Regions from separate parts of the Sporofaciens sp. JLR.KK001 genome, predicted to be linked through region 3. Evidence: predicted binding sites of a transcription regulator. Region 3 holds the regulator's gene; each other region holds the start of a gene.
What was found. Region 3 encodes Rex, which represses fermentation and respiration genes when NADH is low (regulators of the CRP and FNR family bind a similar motif). Its sites were predicted from a motif close to ATTGTTAANTANTTAACAAT; they were not measured.

Region 1: a site for Rex is predicted at 1,117-1,136, ahead of VSQ62_RS16620 (iron-sulfur cluster assembly scaffold protein). Genes of this name have one in related genera too.
Region 2: a site for Rex is predicted at 1,507-1,526, ahead of VSQ62_RS17695 (NAD(P)-binding protein). Genes of this name have one in related genera too.

Annotation. Positions count from the first base shown of each region.
Region 1 is NZ_JAYMNO010000001.1:3,219,701-3,224,471, forward strand. Features, by position in the region: gene VSQ62_RS16615 (GGGtGRT protein) at 1-315, opposite strand, end outside; gene VSQ62_RS16620 (iron-sulfur cluster assembly scaffold protein) at 381-1,073, opposite strand; gene VSQ62_RS16625 (putative Se/S carrier protein) at 1,229-1,543, shown strand; gene VSQ62_RS16630 (metal-binding protein) at 1,590-1,790, opposite strand; gene saoD (DsrE-related protein SaoD) at 1,800-2,132, opposite strand; partial or broken gene saoL (MerB-like organometallic lyase SaoL) at 2,155-2,769, opposite strand; gene saoA (ABC transporter ATP-binding protein SaoA) at 2,756-3,613, opposite strand; gene saoB (ABC transporter substrate-binding (seleno)protein SaoB) at 3,645-4,430, opposite strand; gene saoE (efflux transporter SaoE) at 4,435-4,771, opposite strand, start outside.
Region 2 is NZ_JAYMNO010000001.1:3,449,714-3,454,484, forward strand. Features, by position in the region: gene malQ (4-alpha-glucanotransferase) at 1-1,266, shown strand, start outside; gene VSQ62_RS17695 (NAD(P)-binding protein) at 1,652-3,484, shown strand; gene VSQ62_RS17700 ([FeFe] hydrogenase, group A) at 3,478-4,771, shown strand, end outside.
Region 3 is NZ_JAYMNO010000001.1:2,152,545-2,157,315, forward strand. Features, by position in the region: gene VSQ62_RS11305 (flavodoxin family protein) at 1-419, shown strand, start outside; gene abc-f (ribosomal protection-like ABC-F family protein) at 472-2,394, opposite strand; gene VSQ62_RS11315 (redox-sensing transcriptional repressor Rex) at 2,520-3,161, shown strand; partial or broken gene VSQ62_RS11320 (NAD(P)H-hydrate dehydratase) at 3,277-4,734, shown strand.

The sequences.
Region 1 (4,771 bases), 1.1 Mb from region 3:
ACCATGTCCAAGTCCAACCTTCCTCTGGTCAGCCACAGAACCCGGAATACAAAATGCCTGTAATCCTTCCCCGATCGCTGCTGCAGCATCAGCAGCCGTCTTACATCCCTTCTTGATCGCGATCGCCGCACCTACTGTATATGCCCAGCATGCATTCTCAAAACAGATCGGCTGGATTCCCTTAACCTGATTGTATACGTCAAGTCCGGCATCCTTCGTGATCTTCTCTGCTTCTTCAATGGAAGCAATGCCATAGCTTCCTAACACTTCATTGATTTTATCAATTCTTCTTTCATATGATTCAAATAAAGCCATTTACTTGTCCTCCTAATTTTTTCGTTACTTTTACGGACACAGATTGAACTTCCTTCAATCCGGTGCTATTCTTTTCTCGGGTCAATAATCTTTGCTGCGTCCGCAACACGTCCATACTGCCCTTTTGCCTTCTCCCATGCATCGTTCGGTGTATCGCCTGCCTTGATAAAGTCTGTGAACTTTCCAAGGTTAACGAACTGGTATCCGATAATCTCGTTGTTATCATCCAGTGCAACACCTGTTACATAGCCTTCTGCCATCTCAAGATAACGAGGACCTTTTGCCAATGTTCCATACATAGTACCTACCTGAGAACGAAGTCCCTTGCCGAGATCTTCCAGACCTGCACCGATCGGAAGTCCGTCCTCTGAGAACGCGCTCTGAGTTCTTCCGTATACGATCTGAAGGAATAATTCTCTCATTGCCGTATTGATCGCATCACAGACAAGGTCCGTATTAAGAGCTTCCAGAATAGTCTTTCCCGGAAGGATCTCTGAAGCCATAGCTGCTGAATGTGTCATTCCTGAACATCCGAGTGTCTCCACCAATGCTTCCTGAATAATACCGTCTTTTACGTTTAAAGTGAGTTTGCAGGCTCCCTGCTGCGGTGCACACCAGCCCACACCATGTGTCAGACCGGAGATATCCTTTACCTCTTTTGCCTTTACCCATTTTGCTTCTTCCGGAATCGGAGCTGGTCCGTGATTTGCACCCTGAGCCACAGGACACATCATTTCTACTTCATGTGAATAAATCATTGTAAAACTCCTTTCAACTATGTATGATTTTTCTGTCGTAGGGTTTGTTATTACTTTAACACCATACTTGTTTATATTCTCTCACATTATATAAAATTCGTCAATTGACACTTTTTATATTTTCTTCTGTTTTTCTGCTACAAATTACACAAATCATGATAGAATGGTACCAGGGACAAAAGAAGAAAGGCGGTATCTATATGCTCTCTCCCAAAGATTATTATATCCTGGCATTCGACACGACCGACAGTGTCATGGCGGCAGAAGCCTGTTTAAAAGAACATTTCCACATCACCATCATGCCCGTTCCCCGGGAGATCAGCACTGGCTGCGGGCTTGCAATCCGTTTCCTAGATCCCGATGAAGCCGCGATCCTTGCCTTCCTTAACAGCAGTTCTCTGGACGGTACCCTGTACAGGATGAACACACAGAAGATCGGCGGAAGACATCCCATCGAGAGAATCAGATAAGCTCTGGCCGCATCACTGCAGCCAGAGCCTTCTCATACCGGTATTCTTATGAGATCCTCTCTGCCTCAAATCCCATCTCTTTTAAGATATCAAGCGTTACTTCCTGGCAATGGTCGCAGTCAGAGATGGACACCTTCTTGCCTTCAAAATCAACTTCATGATTCACTCCTGCATCCTCTAATGCAGCATCGATCTTCTTAGCACAATCCGGACAGCAAAGCTCCGGTACGCTGAATACTCTCATCATTCCATCCTCCTATAACGTAATTACCTGGTCTACACCTGCCGGAGCCAGCGCAGCGTACACATTCGGGAAGCATCCAATCCCTGCCGGGGCGATCAGCTTGTCCGCAATGTCTCTTTGATAGCAGCATCTGTCGCACGCCATCAGAAGCACGCCTGTCTTCTCGCTTAGCTTCTTAAGTCTCTCCGCAATATCGCATCCCTCTACCAGCATGTAAGCATTGTCAAAGAAGAACATCATGCCCGCAACCTCTGCTCCGTGACGGTCTTCTTCCATCTGGGGAATGATCATGTGCTCAAGAATCTCTCTCGCATGCTCCGATTCCAATAAATAAGCTACCTTCATTCTTACACCTCCTGTGTTAGATTTATACTTCAAATGTTGCCTTTGCCTCTTCAACTGCCTTCTCTATGTCCGCCTTAATGATTGAATCCGGGTCAAGCTCCATATCCGTAACGTATTGATCAAATTCTGCACCGCTGCAGAAGAAATTCATTACATTTCAGCAAGACCCTGCCCAGTTTGACAATTCTCCCAGAGGAAATGTCAGCGCATGCAGCGTCTTTGGTTCATATTCATCCACCTTCTCATCCTTGATCCGGATATAGATCGGCTCGCCGCTCACCGCGCTCACCGAATTTACCTCGGTATCTTTATGGAACGTAAACGCGGCGCCGATGGCGTCGATGGCGCACATAGCAGAAAACTGCCTTCCGTCGTCAAGCGTAACCTGGTGGTTCGTCTTAAGGGCGGATACCGGATAGATGAAGTTCACCTTCCCCTTCTCGTCCACCACCATACCGTCTTTCTCTAGCAGACAGTCTGTGATCTCCTTATACTCCTCTTCCGTCATATGCAGGTACTCTAACGCAGCTTCCTTATCATTCTCTATATGATAAGCCCGCCCATGATCCACCGTAAATTCTATAATATACAGTCTCAGTTCGTTCTGCCTGTCCGTAAATTTTCTATGAACATTCTGATCCAACGAATTCTACCTCCTCATTCTTGCCTTTCTGTCCCTGAATAAATTCCATCAGGTCTTTATCCTCCTGCGTAAATACGCCGCCGCTTAACGCATCCTTAAGGATCACCGTCAGGCGGTCCACATACTCATGATACTTAGGCGCCGTGCGGTCTCTCGGCCTTGGAAGATCGATCTTCAGGTCTTCAATGATCTTCCCGTGGTCTCTGGACATCACCACAACACGGTCGCTTAAGTATATGGACTCATCCACATCATGGGTTACCATCAGCGCCGTAGTCTTCTTCTGCTGCAGGATCTCTTCAAGCTGCATCTGGAGCATCTGCCGCATCTGGAAATCTACCGCCCCAAGGGGCTCGTCCATCAGGAGCACCTGCGGATCACACGCAATCGCCCGAAGAAGCGCTACTCTCTGTTTCATACCACCGGAAATCTCATGAATATAATAATGCTCGTAAGCCGTAAGCTGCGCCATCTCAAGCAGCTCCTTAAGCTGCGCCTTACGCTGTGCTTTCGGTACTTTCATCTTCTTCATAGGATACTCAATATTCTCTCCCACCTTAAGCCACGGAAATAACGCATAATTCTGGAACATAAATGAACGGTCCGTGCCCGGCTTCTTCACTTCATTGCCATTCACTACGATCTTACCCTCATTCGCCTTCCGAAAACCTGCGATGATTGTAAGCGTCGTAGTCTTACCGCAGCCGGACGGCCCAAGCAGTGATACGAATTCACCCTCTTCTACATTAAAAGAGACATCCTTAAGCACCACATTCTCCGGATCCCCCTTCTTCCTTCCTTTAAATACCTTCGTTATCCCTTCTACAGATATGGACATTCCTTAATCCTCTCTCTCTATCTCTATTCATCTATGGCTGCCCCAGTGTCAGAAACCGAATCTTCTTATCCTTAAGCCAGTCTTCTTCCACCCCAAGCTTCCCGGCAAGAATCTCCGGATCATTCAGACTCTCGGCCGCCCGATTATAATTTTCTATAAATTCTCCAAATTCTTCCGTCTCCACAAACTTCTTATCCACTACCAGCACATAAGATATATAGTCCGTCTCTGAAATAGGCGCACACAGATAATCCGGTACATTCGCCGCCTTCGATATATCCTGAACTACTCCGTCCACCTGTCCGTTCTCCAGTGAATACAGAATCCCCTTCTGGGTGATCTCCTGAAATTCTTCGATCTGTGGATAGGTCTCCCTCGCCTGCTCCTTCTCATTCTGCCTTCCCTGACTGATACCGACAGTTCTCACATCCGCCAGATCACTCTTATAACACAGGACTTCCGCATTCATGATGACTGGGCCGTAGATCATGACATTCTCATTCTCCTCTATGGTATGCATAGCGATATGGCTGCAGTAGAACGCCACATTGATCTCCTCCGCACTCAGTGCCCACTGAGCAAGATTACTTCAGCAGTCCTGAAATGACGAACTCTCATAATCCTCCGTAACCTTACATACCCTGCCGAATTCCTCCACCGTTGCTTCCATCAGGACTCCGGAGATATCCGCTCCTGCTCCGACCCTCAGAGGCGCATCCTTATTCTGCCGCTCCTCTTTTGGGAAAAACACTGACACAAGTGTACCAACAAGTATCAGGCCTGATATAAAGACCGCAATCTTCCTGCCGTGCTCCATCTGCTTACGCTTCCTTCATTCTGGAATGCACCAGTCCGGATCTGATATATTTCCACAGAGAATACAGAGCATATGCGATCAGGACCAGGCTGCAGATCCACTCTCCCCACTCAGGTATGGTGACCATAAGCTTGTTCGCATGCGCGATAGTATTCGATGTCCTGTCAAAATCCAGCACCGGAACAAATCCCGGCATCAGTAATTTGTTCGTGATCCAGCCCACCAGATTGGAGATTCCGACTACCATGGTAAAATACATCATCATAGCCCTCTTCCCAATGGTCTTTGTGATCGTCAATAATTCCGGGATATTCGTCCCGGCTCCCGCCATCAAGAATGTG
Region 2 (4,771 bases), 1.3 Mb from region 3:
GAAGGCGTACTGCATAAGGAGGAATGCGAAGCGGCAGATTTTGGCAGCGAACCCGGCGCCGTAGATTACGAGAAGCTCTACAAAGCACGCTACACCCTTCTCTACAAGGCTTACCAGAGAAGCTGGATCACCGAGAACCATGACTACCAGCATTTTGTGAGGAAGAACAAATGGTGGCTTACCGATTATGCCCTGTTCATGGCGATCAAGGAACAGTACAATAACGTTTCCTGGGACCAGTGGCCCGAAGATATCCGGCTGCGTAAGGCTCACGCCATGACAGAGTATTATAACGAATTGTTTCCATATGTTGAATTCCATCAATATATGCAGTTCAAGTTCCATGAGCAATGGAGCGCGCTCAAGGCTTACGCCAACCAGAAGGGGATCCGCCTGATCGGAGATATCCCCATCTATGTGGCGATGGACAGCGCGGACACCTGGGCCCACCCAGAGCTGTTCCAGTTAGATGAACAGAATGTACCTCTCGCAGTGGCAGGCTGCCCGCCGGACGGATTCTCTGCCGACGGTCAGCTCTGGGGCAATCCGCTCTACCGCTGGGAATATCACCGTGATACCAATTATGAATGGTGGATCTCCCGTCTGGCATACTGCTTCCAGATGTATGATGTACTTAGGATCGATCATTTCCGGGGATTCGATGAATATTACTCTATTCCATACGGAGAGAAGACGGCAGCCAACGGACACTGGGAGAAGGGTCCCGGCATCGAACTGTTCCAGTGCATGGAGCAGCATCTGGGCCGTCATGAGGTGATCGCCGAGGATCTTGGCTACGTGACGGATTCCGTCCGCTGGCTGGTCCGCGAGACCGGCTTCCCGGGGATGAAAGTCCTGGAATTCGCTTTTGACTCAAGAGATACCGGCTCTGCCAACGACTATCTGCCCCATAATTATCCGGAGAACAGTGTCGCATATACCGGAACCCATGACAATGAGACGATCGTTGGATGGTTTGATACCATTACGCCGGAGGAACAGAAGGCAGCAAGGGATTACATGTGCGACCACTATACTCCCAAGGACCAGTTATACAAGTCCTTCATCTCCCTGGTAATGCGGAGCAACGCCAAGACCTGTATCATTCCTATCCAGGATTACATGGGGCTTGACAACAGCTGCCGGATGAATAAGCCTTCCACGGTTGGAAATAACTGGAGATGGCGGCTTAAGAAGGAAGATCTGACGGAAGAATTGAAGGAAGAGATACGCACGGTCACGAAGAGATACGGGCGGTTGAATTAATATTTTTAATGGCTGATAAGTATCAGGTGCAGTTATGAATTTAACTGCACCTGACTATATACCAATATCTTAGTCTGAACCTGCCCCAGAGATTTTCCTGGCGGCAGGCGGCTTTTGCTCCTGCGGAGTATGCGCCTTACTGCGCGCTGCAGCTCCAGCATTTTTCTTCCTTCTCTTCGGATGCGTCCCATTAAGCTCCCAAAATCATATCCATGCTTATAAACTCCGTAATAATAGAATCTTTTTAATTATGTAACATTATACCAATATTTCTTGATTTTGAGAATGCTTTTTAATATAAAACTACTTACAAATCCTCAAACAAATGTTATAATAATTGTAATTATTCATAATATTTTATACAAAAAGGAGGAATGAACGTAAAATGAGTAGATTAGAGATTGACTCTCCAAGCCGGGCTGACATCGTGATAGAAGGTCTTTACAAAGATTTGGAACGTCGGATCGAATCCAGTCCGCCGGGATTATGCCCGGTAGATATGGCGAGGGCATTTTTGGAGTTATGTCATGCACAGACCTGCGGCAAATGTGTGCCGTGCCGAATCGGGCTTGGCCAGCTTAACCACTTGATCAAGGATGTCCTTGACGGGAAAGCAACCATGGAAACCCTGGATATTATGGAGAAGACAGCCGTGTCCGTTATGGAGTCCGCAGACTGCGCGATCGGTTATGAGGCTGCCAATATGGTGTATAAGGGACTGATCGGATACCGGGACGACTACATTGAACATATTGAGAGAGGACGATGTATCTGTACATACAGCCAGCCGGTACCCTGTGTATCCTTGTGCCCCGCCCGTGTGGATATCCCGGGTTATATCGCGCTGGTCAGGGACGGAAGGTACGCGGATGCTATACGCCTGATCCGCAAGGACAATCCGTTCCCTACAACCTGCGGCTTCATCTGCGAGCACCCCTGCGAGGCAAGATGCCGCAGAAATATGGTAGACGATGCCATCAACATCCGCGGCCTTAAGCGCGTGGCGGCAGATTTCGCAGGAGAGGTCGAACCTCCGGCATGTGCCGCGAGCACCGGCAAGAAGGTGGCGGTTCTGGGCGGCGGCCCGTGCGGCTTAAGCGCAGCTTATTATCTGCAGCTTATGGGACATCAGACCACCGTATACGAGATGCTTCCGAAGCTTGGGGGAATGCTGCGCTACGGTATCCCTAATTACCGGCTGCCGAAAGACCGGCTGGATGACGATATCAACAGCATCTTAAAGACCGGCGTAGAAGTCAGATACGGGGTGAAGGTCGGAACAGACATTACGATCCAGGAGATCCAGAAGGAGTATGACGCGGTACTCATCGCCGTCGGCGCGAGCACCGACAAGAAATTGGGAATAGAAGGTGAAGATGCCGCTGGCGTACTTCCCGCAGTAGAATTCTTAAGAGATGTGGGAATGAACAAGATTATGGACCTGACCGGCAAGGAAGTCGCCGTGATCGGAGGCGGCAACGTATCCATGGATGCCGTGCGTACCGCCAAGCGTCTGGGCGCTAAGAAGGTCAGCATCGTTTACCGCAGAAGGATTGCAGATATGACGGCCCTCTACGATGAGATCGAAGGAGCGATCGCTGAAGGTATCGAGATGCAGACACTAAAAGCCCCTGCTTCCATTGACGTAGACGAGAATAATCATGTAAAAGGCATCTATGTGACTCCGCAGATGGTAAGCGCGATCCGAGATGGACGCGCAAGCATCCGGCCTACCGGAGAAGAGAATATCTATATCCCATGCGACGTTCTGATCATTGCGATCGGCCAGAATATTGAGACGAAACATTTCGAGGACGCCGGAGTTCCGGTAGCCCGCGGCAAGATTGTCACCACCAGCACCGGAGCCTTTAAGGACATGCCGGGTGTATTTGCCGGAGGAGACAGTGCAAGCGGCCCTGCCACCGTGATCAAAGCGATCGCCGGAGCGAAGGTGGTCGCGGCAAATATTGATGAATATCTTGGTTATCATCATATTATCACCAGTGATGTTGAAGTACCGATCCCGAATATCGACGACAGAACTCCGTGCGGCCGCGTCAATCTTACGGAACGCGAAGCCGGAATCAGAGTCTGCGACTTTGAAGGTGTGGAAAACTGCATGACAGAGAAAGAAGCAATACAGGAAGCAAACCGCTGCTTACGGTGCGATCATTTCGGATATGGAATATTCAAAGGAGGCAGAGAGAAATTATGGTAAATCTTACAATAGACGGAAAACAGATTTCAGTAAAAGAAAATACCACAATCATGGAAGCTGCCGATCAGAACGGAATCACGATTCCAAGCCTTTGCTATCTGAAAGGAATCAATGAGATCGCAGCCTGCCGTGTGTGTGTCGTAGAACTAGAAGGAAAAGAACGGCTGATCACCGCATGTAACAATGTAGCCGAAGAAGGCATGGTCGTCTATACGAACAGTCCGAAGGTAAGAAACCACCGACGGAACACGGTAGAGCTTATCCTGTCGCAGCATGACTGCCTGTGCGTCACCTGCCCAAGAAGCGGCAACTGCAGTCTCCAGAAGATTGCCAATGACCTGGATATTCTGGAGATCCCGTTCAAACGAGAGCTGGAGCATCAGCCTTGGGACAAACATTTCCCGCTTATCCGCGACTCAGCCAAATGTATCAAATGTATGCGCTGTATTCAGGTCTGCGACAAGGTACAGGGGTTGAATATCTGGGATCTGGAGGGAACCGGCTCCCGCACTACAGTCAATGTAGCCGGCCATAAGACCATCGAAGAGTCTGACTGTTCCTTATGCGGACAGTGTATCACCCATTGCCCGGTAGGCGCACTCCATGAGCGAAGCGACACCGGCAAAGTATGGAAAGCTCTTGCCGATAAGGATAAGATCGTTGTCGCACAGGTTGCCCCGGCCGTCCGCGCCGCATGGGGTGAGCAGATCGGCCTTGCACCGGAAAAAGCTACCATCGGCAAGATCATGGACGCACTCAAGAGGATGGGTGTCGATTATGTATTCGATACCGTATTTTCAGCAGACCTCACCATCATGGAGGAAGGGCACGAATTCGTTTCCCGCTTCACAGACGGAGAGCTTAAAGACCGGCCTATGTTCACATCCTGCTGTCCTGGATGGATCCGTTTCATCAAGAGCCAGTTCCCTCACCTTGTGAAATATCTGTCCACAGCCAAATCTCCGCAGCAGATGTTCGGAGCGGCGATGAAGACATATTTTGCACAGAAGCTTGGAGTAAGCCCCGACAAGATATTTACCATATCCGTAATGCCTTGCGTAGCAAAAAAAGCCGAGCGCGAGATGGAACTGTTCTATGAAGAATATGCCGGACACGATATCGATGTGGTCATCACCACCAGAGAATTGGTTAAGATGATCCGCTCCGCACACATCCGTCCTGAGACGCTTGAGGATATCGAGAGCGACCGTCCGATGCATGACGGTACCGGAGCCGGCGTGATCTTCGGCGCTACGGGCGGCGTTATGGAGGCGGCCCTCCGAAGCG
Region 3 (4,771 bases):
ATCACTATGGGTATCGTTTCATGGTGCACAGGCCGGAGGAGAGGATGTTCACCAAGCAGGCAGTGTGTATTACGACGGGCGCAAGGGGAGGCATGAAGTCTACATTAAAGGATATGAAAGGGAGCCTGCTCTTCTGGGGCGTAGGCAGGATCTATTCTTATGGGCCTGCAGTTGCGGCAACGTGCTGGGAAGGTGTGTCTATGCCGGTCAAGGAGAAGATCCTTCAGGATGTTGACAAGCTCTCCTTGAAGCTCACCAGAGAGACGGATCAGGTGGTTCCGGGGATCAAGACCAGGCTGCTGTTCTATATCATGCGCCGTATGCATCAGAAGGGGATGAACCCTGTGGATCAGGCATATTGGAAGGAAAAGGGATGGCTTGACAAGGAACGGCCGTGGAAGAAGAAAGCAGAAGGATAAGAGATATGGGGACGCAGTAAAACATCATTTTACTGCGTCCCCAATTAAGATTTTATACGTCACTTAAGTGTTCCCACTGTTCGTACAGCACTTCCAACTCTTCTGCGATCGAAGCCTTCTCATCTGCCAACTCCTGGCATCTGACGGAATTGGTAAATATTTCTTCCAGTGTCATCATCCCGTCGATCTCTGCGTCCCGTTCCTCAAGCCTGGTGATGCGCTCTTCCGTCTTCTTCAAGTCGTTTTGGCGTTTGCGTGCTCTGGCGTTCGCTTCTTTTTGCTCCTGCCAGCTAAGCTTTGACTCGGATACTGTTTCCGAAGATACAGAGTCAGAGGCGTCTTCTGTTCCGCCTGCATAGACGGCGGTCAGTTCTTCACGTTTCTCCAGGTAATAATCATAATTGCCGATATAATTAACGAAGGTCTGGTTGACCAGATCCAGGATCCGGGTAGCCGTCTGGTTGATAAAATACCGGTCGTGGGATACATAGAGGAGCGTTCCGGTATAGTCGTTCAGCGCCTTCTCAAGGATCTCCTTGGAGGTGATATCCAGGTGGTTGGTAGGTTCGTCCAAGATCAGGAAATTAGCCTTGGAGAGCATCAGCTTGGCAAGAGAAACACGCCCGCGTTCCCCGCCGCTTAAGTCCCCGATCCGTTTGAAGACGTCGTCCCCAGTGAAGAGGAAGGCGGCAAGCATATTGCGGATCTTCGTGTTGGTAAGATCCGGGTAATCGTCCGAGATCTCGTCGAAGATGGTCTTCTCCATGTGGAGGACGTGGTGCTCCTGATCGTAATAGCCGATCTCAACGTTGGTTCCCAGGGTGAAGGTTCCGGAATCCGCGGGGATGACCTGATTCAGGATCTTAAGCAGGGTAGTCTTGCCGGTCCCGTTGTCCCCGATGATGGCGACGTGCTCCCCGCGGCGAAGCTCGAAATTAACATCCCTGAACAATACCTGGTTGGGAAATGCTTTGCTTAGGTGTTCTACAAAGAGCACATCATTGCCGCTTTCACGGGAGGGTTCGAGATTCAGATGGATCTCTGTATTCATCTCTACCGGCTTCTCTACCGGCGTGATCTTCTCAAGCATCTTCTCGCGGCTCTCAGCCCGTTTGATAGACTTCTCCCTGTTGAATGACCGAAGCTTCTCGATCACAGCCTCGTGATGCCGGATCTCCTGCTGCTGGTTCAGATATTCCTTAAGCTGCGCCTCCCTGAGCCGGCGCTTCTTCTCGGCGTATTCGCTGTAATTGCCCATATAAGTCATAAGCTTCCCCATCTCGATCTCCAGGACCTTGGTGACGACGCGGTCAAGGAAATACCGGTCATGGGATACGATCAGCACGGCACCCGGATAGTTCAGAAGATAGGTCTCAAGCCAGGCGATGGAGTTTAAGTCCAGGTGGTTGGTAGGCTCGTCAAGAAGCAGGATATCCGGTCTGGTGAGAAGAAGCTTCCCCAGGGAGACACGGGTCTTCTGACCGCCGGAGAGGGTATCTACCGGTTTGGAGAAATCATCCTCGCAAAATCCCAGCCCCTTCAATACACCGGTGATCTCGCTCTCGCAGGCGTATCCGTTCTCCTGTTCAAATGCCGCCGTCAGGCGGTGATAGGTATTCAGGCGTGCGGACAGAGCATCTCCTTCAAGATGCTTAAGCTCCGTCTCAATCGTGCGGATCTGCTGCTCCATGGCGATGATATCTGCCTTGGCAAGCCTGACCTCCTCGTAGATCGTATTGCCGCTTACCATCTCCTGGTGCTGCGCAAGGTAGCCGAGAGTCTTGCCGCGCGTCAGTGTGATATCGCCGCCGTCGGAGGGCAGTTCCCCTACGATCATCTTGAAAAGGGTGGTCTTCCCTGCGCCGTTTGGTCCGACCAGGGCGGCTTTCTCGTGGTCTTCTATATGAAAGGAACCTCCGGCAACGATCACGTTGTCGCCGAAGGATTTGTTCATTCCATGACATGCCAGTATCATAATATCCTCCTTTTAGCTTTTGTTTTCATTATAACGAAAATAGAATAAAATACAACTAAAAGTTTGACTTTGATCCCGGTATTCTATATAATGAATTTTAGATATGAAATGGAAGGTGAGTAGTTTTGGAAGAAAGAGAGATTTCCCAGGCTGTCATACGCAGGCTGCCGAGATATTACCGGTATCTGGGGGAATTATTAGAACATGGGGTGGAGCGTATCTCGTCCAACGACCTGAGCAGGCGGATGAAGGTGACGGCATCCCAGATCCGGCAGGATCTTAATAATTTCGGAGGGTTCGGGCAGCAGGGATACGGATATAATGTAAAGTATTTATATACAGAGATCGGCAAGATCTTAGGATTGGAAGAAGATCATCACATGATCATCATCGGGGCTGGTAATCTGGGGCAGGCGTTGGCGAATTACGCCGCATTTGAGAAGAGGGGCTTCATCCTGAAGGGGATCTTTGATGTGAACCCAAGGCTCCAGGGCGTGTCGATCCGAGGTGTTCCGGTGAGGATGTTAGACGAGCTGGGTGAGTTTGTGCGTGAGAATGAAGTAGAGATCGCGGCATTGACCATACCCAAGGAGAAGGCGATCGAGGTGGCGAATATCCTGGTAGAGAACGGTGTGAGGGCTATCTGGAATTTTGCCCATACAGATCTGAACCTGCCTGAACACATTATTGTTGAGAATGTGCACTTGTCAGAGAGCTTGATGCAGCTATCCTACAAGATCAGCCGGTATAACGAAGAACACAAATAATAGCAAGGATCAAGGCGTGTAATAACAGCATGTACGTGCAGGCAGGGTTACACGTCCTTTTTACTGCAAGAGACAGGAGGTGTGGGAGATGAGATATCTGGCAGACGGCTCTCAGATGAAGAGGGCGGACCAGTATACGATACATAAGGCAGGTATCCCGTCGCTTAAGTTGATGGAGCGCGCTGCCAGGGCCTGCGTAGAGGTGATGGAAGAAGAGAGGTTCGATCTTACGAAGGCCTGTATTGTGTGCGGTTCCGGGAATAACGGAGGAGACGGGTTTGCGATCGCAAGGCTTCTCCTTCGAAAAGGATATCATGCAAGGGTCTGTTTTGTAGGCGATGAATCCCATTGTACACAGGAGACAAGGCAGCAGATCGAATGGTTTCAGGAAATCGGCGGCAAAATATGCAACGAATATATAGAAGATGAATATAGTATCATCATAGACGCAGTCTTTGGTGTGGGTCTTTGCCGCAAGATCACGGGGAAATACGCAGATGTGCTGAGGAAGATGAATGAAGCAAAGGCGGTCAAATTCGCCGTTGACCTGCCGTCGGGGATATCGGCGGATACGGGCTGCGTGCTGGGGGAAGCCTTTCAGGCGGATCTCACGGTAACGTTCCAGTTGGAAAAACTGGGACTTGTATTCTATCCGGGCAGTGAGTATGCAGGATGGGTACATACGGCGGATGTGGGGATACATACAGAACAGCTTGCTGAGGAGTATCAGATGGCGTATGCCTGTGACGAGGAGGACTACCGTGCCATGCTGCCGATACGGAAGGCAGATTCGAATAAAGGGACTTACGGGAAGCTTCTGGTGATCGCGGGCAGCAAAGGAATGTCGGGCGCAGCATATCTGAATGCCAGGGCAGCATATCTTGCGGGCGCAGGCCTGGTGCGGATCTATACACCGGAAGAGAACCGGATGATCCTCCAGCAGCAGCTACCTGAGGCGATCATTACTTCCTATACGGATTATCAGGAGGAGGAGCTTCTGGAATTACTTGAATGGGCGGATGTGATCTGTATTGGTTCAGGGATCGGGACCGGCGAAGTATCGCAGAAGCTTGTGAAGAAGACTCTGGAAGGAAGAAAGGTTCCGTGTCTGATCGATGCGGATGGTCTGAATATCCTGGCCGGGCATCCGGAATATCTGAGAGAATGCGCGGATCCATCCGGACGCACAGGATGCGGTCTTGTGCTGACGCCCCATATGAAGGAGATGTCCAGGCTGACGGGAAGAAGCATAGAAAAGCTTAAGGAAGACAGGATGCGGATCCTTGAGGGATATACGGACAGATTCGGCTGCACCTGTGTACTCAAGGATTCAAGGACGGCGGCAGTGTCGCCGCAAGAAGGGATCTGTGTGAATCAGTCGGGGAATGCGTCTATGGCGAAGGCAGGAGCCGGTGATGTGCTGGCAGGGGTGATCGCGGGTCTGATGGCTCAGGGGCTTCAAAGCCACAGTGCAGCGGCGCTTGGGACATATCTTCACGGCCGTTCAGGGGACCTTGCGCGTGCGGCAAAGGGAAGCTACAGTGTTATGGCAGGAGATTTGCTGACTTATTTAAGCGAGGCATTCAGAAGCCTGGAGGGAGAGGACCCCA